Regions from separate parts of the Actinoplanes sp. NPDC051388 genome, predicted to be linked through region 2. Evidence: riboswitches for the same ligand, from Rfam matches in the RefSeq annotation. Region 2 holds a riboswitch; the other holds the start of a gene.

Region 1 (3,446 bases), on a different contig from region 2:
GTCGACGCGGACGTCAGCGGCGACCGCGACCAGGCCGAGACCGAGAGCCCCGAGGGCTGGGACGGTCTGGACCAGGACGGCCCCCCTTAGAAGTCCTGCGTCAACCGGGACGGATCGATCTCCCGCCCGGGGTGCCGGCTCAGATACTCCGTCTCCAGCTCCGCTGTCCGGCGCAGATGGTTGGACAGCGCCGCGTCCGGGCCAAAGCGCAAGGTGTCCAGCCGCGTCCGGTGCAGGCTGTGCAGCTCGCGCAGCAGGTCGTCGTCGCCGAGACCGGCCGGATCGATGCCGGTCTCCTGCACCACGAACTCGGGATCAGTCATCTCGGCCTCCTGATCGGGTCCGCACAGCCATGCCCGCCCAGGCCGGGCCCAAACCGCCACGGCTACGCTGACAGGCATGAAAGGGCTGTGGACCCCGGCCTGGATAGCGCGCCACGTGGCCGCGCTCGTCCTCGTGCCGGCGTTCCTCGGCCTCGGCTGGTGGCAATACACGCGCGCCACCGAGGGCAACGCTCTCAGCTGGGGTTACGCGTTCCAGTGGCCGGTCTTCGCGGGCTTCGTCGTCTTCCTGTGGTGGCGCGAGGTCAAGCTCGAGCGCCACGGGAAGCCGCAGGACACGCCCGCCCCAGAGGTGGAAAGGCGGCCAGGTTCGCCTGTTACGGTCGGCCGCCCCATCCGGGTGCCGGCCCGCCCCGCCGCCGGGGACGATGCCGACGATCCGGAGCTGACCGCCTACAACGATTACCTCGCCTGGCTGGCCACCCATCCCGGCGCCAGGCCGGGCGACTACCCGGGCAAGAGCAAGAGATAAGGACGAGGAACAGTGCAGGGAGCTCTCACCCGCTACCGGATCATCGCCTGGATCGTCGGCGTGGTCCTGATCCTCCTGGTCGTGGTGGGCATGCCGCTGAAATACCTGGCCGACAACGACGCCGTGGTCGCCGGCGTCGGCCCGGCGCACGGCTTCCTCTTCATCCTCTATGTGCTGGCCACCTTCGACCTGGGCCGCCGCCTGCAGTGGCCGCTCACCCAGATGCTGCTGATCATGCTCGCCGGCACGATCCCGTTCCTGTCCTTCTGGGCCGAGCGGAAAGTGTCACATCAATGGGCTCGCGGCAATTCCGATAAGTCCGATTCCGGCACCGAAGGTCACGCTCTGAAAGCGTAAACACACGGACTGGTGCGCATCTCATTGCCATTGGCATAAGTCACTCTTAGAAAACTTGTAATTCTAAGATTCGCCGATAAGTTGATGCGGTTGGTCCGGTCTGCAGCCACAACCCTCCGGTGGCGCCGGCCCAGCGCCGCCGAGTCAATCCGGCCGACCGCGCCGAGGCCCACATCCCCATCGGGCCCGCGGAGTGGACAGCCGGTGAGCCGGGGAACCAGGTAACTGGGGTGAATCCGCTCCCCCGAGCGGTAGGACCATCTTCCGTCCGAACCCGTCAGCTAACCCGGTAGGCGGCCAGGCGGAAGAAAGGCCTCATAGCGTTGTCACACGCCCGTTTGAGGTTCCGGACGCTCGCCGTCGCCACACTGGCGCTGGCCATCACCGGGACCACTGCGACGGCCGCGCACGCGGAGCCGTCGAAGGCTGAGCTCACCAAGCAGATCCAGAAGGCGTCGGACGATCTCGAGGACGTGGTCGAGTCGTTCAACGGCATGAAGATCACCATCGCGAAGACCAAGAGCGATCAGCTCAAGCTGACGCAGTCGCTCGGTCCGGCCAAAGAGGCGCTCAAGGTCGCCACGGCCGAGATGGGTGAGATCGCCGCGACCGCCTACAAGCAGGGCGACATCGGCACGGTGAACGTCGTGCTCAACGGCCCCGGCAACCTGCTCGACCGGATGAGCGTCATCGAGCAGATGACCCGTGACCGGCAGCGCAAGATCAACGACTTCACGGCGACGACGCAGGACTACGACGCCCGTCAGGCCGCCCTGAAGACGCTGCAGACCAAGCAGACCGCTCAGCTGAACGAGCTCAGCAAGCGCAAGAAGAAGATCGAGAACGACCTCAAGAAGCTGTACGCCATGCGCACCGCGGCATACGGCAAGGCGACGTCGTCGGGCAGCAAGTACACCGGCACGATCCCGAACATCGCCGGTTCCGCGGGCAAGGCGGTCTCGTTCGCCTACAACGCGATCGGCGTCATGTACAAGTACGGCGCCGACGGCCCGAACGGCTACGACTGCTCCGGCCTGACCTCCGCGGCCTGGCGTGCGGCGGGCAAGTCGCTGCCGCACAAGGCTTCCGCGCAGATCGGCGCGACGACTCCGATCAGCAAGGGCGACCTGAAACCGGGCGACCTGGTGTTCTTCCGCAACGGCGGGCACGTCGGGCTCTATGTCGGCGGCGGCATGATGATCGACGCCTCCCATGCCGGCGAGCCGGTGAAGAAACGTTCGATCACCGTGATGTCTCCGACCGGGTACGGCCGGGTCAAGTAACCGGCCACGAGCACAACGAAAGGGCCGGTTCCCCTCGCGGGGAACCGGCCCTTTTCGCGTACCCGAATCAGGCGGCCTGCAGGCCCTCGGCCCGAGCCAGCTCACGCAGCCGGCCCAGCGCCTGGATCTCCAGCTGGCGGATCCGCTCACGGGAGAGCGAGAACCGCGAGGCGACCTCGGTGAGCGAGTGCTCCCGGCCGTCCTCGAGCCCGTAACGCGCCCGCATGATGCCGGCCGACCGGTCGTCCAGGTGGTTGAGCAGACCCTCGATGCGTGACCGCTCCAGTGCGGTCAGCACGATCTCCTCGGGCGACGGGGCGTCGCTGTCGGCCACCAGGTCGCCGAGGTTGGTGTCACCGTCGTCGCCCACCGGGGTGTCCAGCGAGACCGTGTCCTGCGCCCAGCGGGTGAGCTCGGTGACGCGCTCCACCGTCACGCCCAGCGCCTTGGCGATCTGCGCCGGCTCCGGGTCGGCGCCGAGCTCACGAACGAGCTGGCGGGTGACGTTGCGCATCCGGTTGACGTCCTCGACCAGGTGCACGGGCAAGCGCACGGTGCGCTCCTGCTGCGCGATGGCCCGGCTGATCGCCTGACGGATCCACCACGTCGCGTACGTCGAGAACTTGTAGCCGCGCTCGTAGTCGAACTTCTCGACGGCGCGGACGAGGCCGGTGTTGCCCTCTTGAATCAAGTCGAGCATCGGCATGCCGGATCGCACGTAACGCCGTGCGATCGAAACGACCAGCCGCAGGTTGGCGCGGATGAACAGGTCCTTCGCGCGCTTCCCGTCGGTGACCAGCCGCTCGAACTCCTCCTGGCTGACACCCCGCCGGACCTCGCCCTCTTCGAGCAGGTGCTCGGCGTAGAGGCCGGCTTCGATGGCCTTCGAGAGTTCGACCTCTCGGGCCGCGTCCAACAGTGGCGTCCGGGAGATTTCGTGCAGGTACACTCCAACGAGGTCGCGCTCCTCGGCAACCTCATCGGTCCGCATCA
Region 2 (3,446 bases):
TGTGCGTGACCGGCTGCTCGCGCAACTGCCCCGCGATGCGCTGGAACTCCGGCATCGGGAACACGTACAGGCAACGCTCCTGCCCCTTGGTGATCACGACACCCCCCGCCAACTCATCCCGGAACTTCGCCGGAAGGATCAGCCGCCCCTTTTCGTCCAGGCGTGGGGTATGCGTGCCGAGAAACATCGGCCACCCCCCTACGCCCTTGCCCGGCGGTTTCGCGGTCCGCCGAGTCGACTCCGGGCCGGCAGGTCCCCCCTGCCACTGCACTCCACTCTACTCCACTTCCCTCCACTCGCAACCGGAATGACGCCGTCCTTGAAATTGATTCGCGGATGAATGCGCAGCTCAGAGACGTGGAGGAGAAGTGGAGGGAGTTGCGCCTCGATCGGCGGTCCTAAACCCGACATCGCGCCTAGCCGGGCACGAAACCCTGCCCGAAATGGCGTCGGGGAGGGCTGTGGAGGGATCCGGGGAGCGAAGTAGAGGAGAAATGACAGTGGCGGGGCGCGACCCGGGAATCCCGGATCACGCCCCGCCCACTGTCCTACCTACCTGGCGGGTGCCGCTCCTCAGACGAGGCGGCGCACCACGTAGTTGCTGCCGATCATCTTGCGCTTGGAGACCCGGGCGCCGGAGTGCGGCGAGTCCCAGATCTTGCCACCGCCGGCGTAGACCGCGGCGTGGTAGCCGTACGACCCGGACCGGAAGATGATCAGGTCACCGGGCTTCTTGCCGCCCTTGCTGACCGACTTGCCGTACTTCTGCTGCGAGTTCGCCTTGTGCGGCAGCTTCCGCCCGGTCGTCTTCTTGTAGACGTAGAGCGTGAACCCCGAGCAGTCGAAGCGCTTCGGGCCCGCGGCGCCGTACTTGTACAGCGCGCCCTTGTGCTTCGCGGCCTCGGCGAGCACCTTCGTGCCACTCGCCTTGACCGTCACCTTGATGTAGTTGCTGCCGCCGGCCTTCGTCCCGCCGCCACCGAGGAACACGGTGCGGTAGGTGCCGGTGACGAGCGGCTTGCTGGTGAAGGTGACCGTGCCGGACTTGGACAGGCTCTTCGTCTGCCAGGTCTTCCACCCCTTGCGGTACGCCTGGAGGCGGACCTTTCCGGTGGTGACGACCTTGCCGGTCTTCGGGTTGATCACCTTCGCGGTCACTCGCACGGTCGAGCCGTAGGAGATGGTCCGCGTGTTCACGCTCTGGGTCACCTTCGCCGCGGGCAACGCGGCGGCGGCCGTCACGACCGACGTGGAGGCGGCGACGGGAGCGGCAGCCGCGGGCTGGCCGGCCACGAGCAGACCGGCGCAGAGGCTGAGACCCAGGGACAGTGCGATGCTGCCGGTGCCGATGCGGCGACCTCGGCTCGAACTGCTTCCGTGCACGGTAGAGATATCCCTCCGGCACGCCTGCGAGGTTAGCTGTCGGGTTCGGGCGGGAAGGTTGCCCGGCCGCGTTAGCGGCTTCACCCCAAGGCCTGAAGGAATCACCGCGGGTTCGCGGCGACCTTCGCGAGACCGGAAATGGGTCCCCCGTCCCTGCCCCCCACTGCCTATGTTCGGTCTTTCGCTTACTCGGGTCGCGGGACCGGACCGGGGCAGGGCTCGGCGTGATCCGGATCCGCACGAACGGCGAGCGGTCGCTCACCGGCGAGACCTTGCTACCGGATTTTTCGTACGGTCGCTGAGCGTGATTAGTGACCCAGAGTAATTGGCACATCGACGCGTGTCCGGTTTGTGATCGTCCAGAGAAAAATGCCGACGCACTGCGCATCGAAGCCATTACCGATTGTCGAAGTCGACTAGTGAATCAGAACACATAAATAAAGTGTGATGCCCCTATCACGAACGGGTTAAGGCTCCACCATTCATCTCATCAGCCGCCCCATCTGCCGGTTTCCGTCCGGCCGTTCGTCCGAGGCGCCTGGAGGCAACTCGACGTGGTGTCCGTTTCCGGTACTGTCGCGACCGTGACGGACGGGAAGATGCCCCTGCGGGCCAAGGTGGCGAGTTCCGTCTCGCGGACGGCGGCCGCGCTCTCGCGCGCCGCGGGCCGCGGCGACGGCTCGGTGATCGGCGGCTGGATCGGTCTGAAGATCGACCCGGACCTGCTGCGCAACCTGGCCAACGGGCGTGCCATCGCCTTGGTCTCGGGCACCAACGGCAAGACCACGACGACGCGGCTGACCGCCGCGGCGCTGGGAGTGCTGGGCCCGGTGGCGACCAACTCGTTCGGCGCCAACATGCCCACCGGGCACACGTCGGCGCTGGCCAAGGCCGGCGCCACGCCGTTCGCGGTGCTCGAGGTGGACGAGCACTACCTGGCTCGGGTGATCGACGAGACCACCCCGCGCGCGGTCGCGCTGCTCAACCTGAGCCGCGATCAGCTCGACCGGGCCAAAGAGGTCGCGATGATGGCGCAGATGTGGCGGACCGCGCTGGCCGGCCACCCCGACATCAGGGTGATCGCCAACGCGGACGACCCGATGGTGGTCTGGGGCGCGATCGCCAGCCCGCACGTCACCTGGTTCAGCGCCGGCCAGCGCTGGCACGACGACTCCTGGGTCTGCCCCGAGTGCGGCTCCGCCATCGAGCGGGCCAACGGTGACTGGTGGTGCACGGGGTGCCCGCTGCGCCGGCCGGACGCGCAGTGGGTCGTCGAGGACGACGGCGTGGTCGACCCGAACGGCGACTGGCACCTGGTCAAGCTGCAGCTGCCCGGCACGGTCAACCTGGGCAACGCGGCCGCCGCGCTGGCCACCGCCGCCGAGTTCGGCGTCCGCGCGATAGAGGGTGTGCCCCGCCTGGCCGCGGTCACCTCGGTGGCCGGGCGTTATGCGCAGGTCGACCGGGACGGCCGCAACATCCGGCTGCTGCTGGCCAAGAACCCGGCGAGCTGGCTCGAGGCGTTCGACATGGCCGACGTGGCGCCGACGCTGCTCTCCATCAACGCGCGCGACCCCGACGGCTTCGACACGTCCTGGCTCTATGACGTCGACTTCTCCCCGCTGCGCGGCCGGCCCGTGCTGATCACCGGCGACCGGGCGTACGACCTGGCCGTCCGGCTCGAGGTGAACCGTGTCCCGTTCCGGCACGTTAAGACCTTCGACGAGGCGATCCGAGAAACCCCGCCCGGGCGGCTCGAAGTGATCGCGAACTACACCGCATTCCAGGACATCCGAGCGGAGTTGGACCGTGTCAACTGAAAGCACGCTCCGGATCGTGTGGATCTATCCGGACCTGCTGTCGACGTACGGCGACCGCGGCAACATGCTGATCCTGGCGCACCGGGCGGCCCTGCGCGGCATCCCGGCGCAGACCCTCGAGGTCCGTTCCGACCAGCCGATGCCCTCGTCCGCCGACATATACCTGATCGGTGGCGGCGAGGACGGGCCGCAGGCGCTGGCGGCGCAGCGGCTGATCGCCGACGGCGGCGTGCACCGGGCGGT

The links. A riboswitch is a leader RNA that binds a small molecule or an ion and turns the genes downstream of it on or off. The one in region 2 is predicted to bind cyclic di-AMP.
Region 1: linked by a shared signal. The riboswitch ahead of ACZ6TI_RS28815 (C40 family peptidase) and the one ahead of ACZ6TI_RS21160 (C40 family peptidase) in region 2 are both predicted to bind cyclic di-AMP.

Annotation. Positions count from the first base shown of each region.
Region 1 covers NZ_JBVJIP010000012.1:216,458-219,903, reverse strand. The annotation lists gene ACZ6TI_RS28835 (hypothetical protein) at 1-90, shown strand, start outside; gene ACZ6TI_RS28830 (DUF6158 family protein) at 87-323, opposite strand; gene ACZ6TI_RS28825 (hypothetical protein) at 400-813, shown strand; gene ACZ6TI_RS28820 (DUF3817 domain-containing protein) at 826-1,170, shown strand; cyclic di-AMP (ydaO/yuaA leader) riboswitch at 1,348-1,481, shown strand; gene ACZ6TI_RS28815 (C40 family peptidase) at 1,509-2,453, shown strand; gene ACZ6TI_RS28810 (sigma-70 family RNA polymerase sigma factor) at 2,521-3,446, opposite strand, start outside.
Region 2 covers NZ_JBVJIP010000008.1:97,141-100,586, forward strand. The annotation lists gene mraZ (division/cell wall cluster transcriptional repressor MraZ) at 1-187, opposite strand, end outside; gene ACZ6TI_RS21160 (C40 family peptidase) at 574-1,383, opposite strand; cyclic di-AMP (ydaO/yuaA leader) riboswitch at 1,390-1,572, opposite strand; gene ACZ6TI_RS21165 (MurT ligase domain-containing protein) at 1,983-3,203, shown strand; gene ACZ6TI_RS21170 (type 1 glutamine amidotransferase) at 3,193-3,446, shown strand, end outside.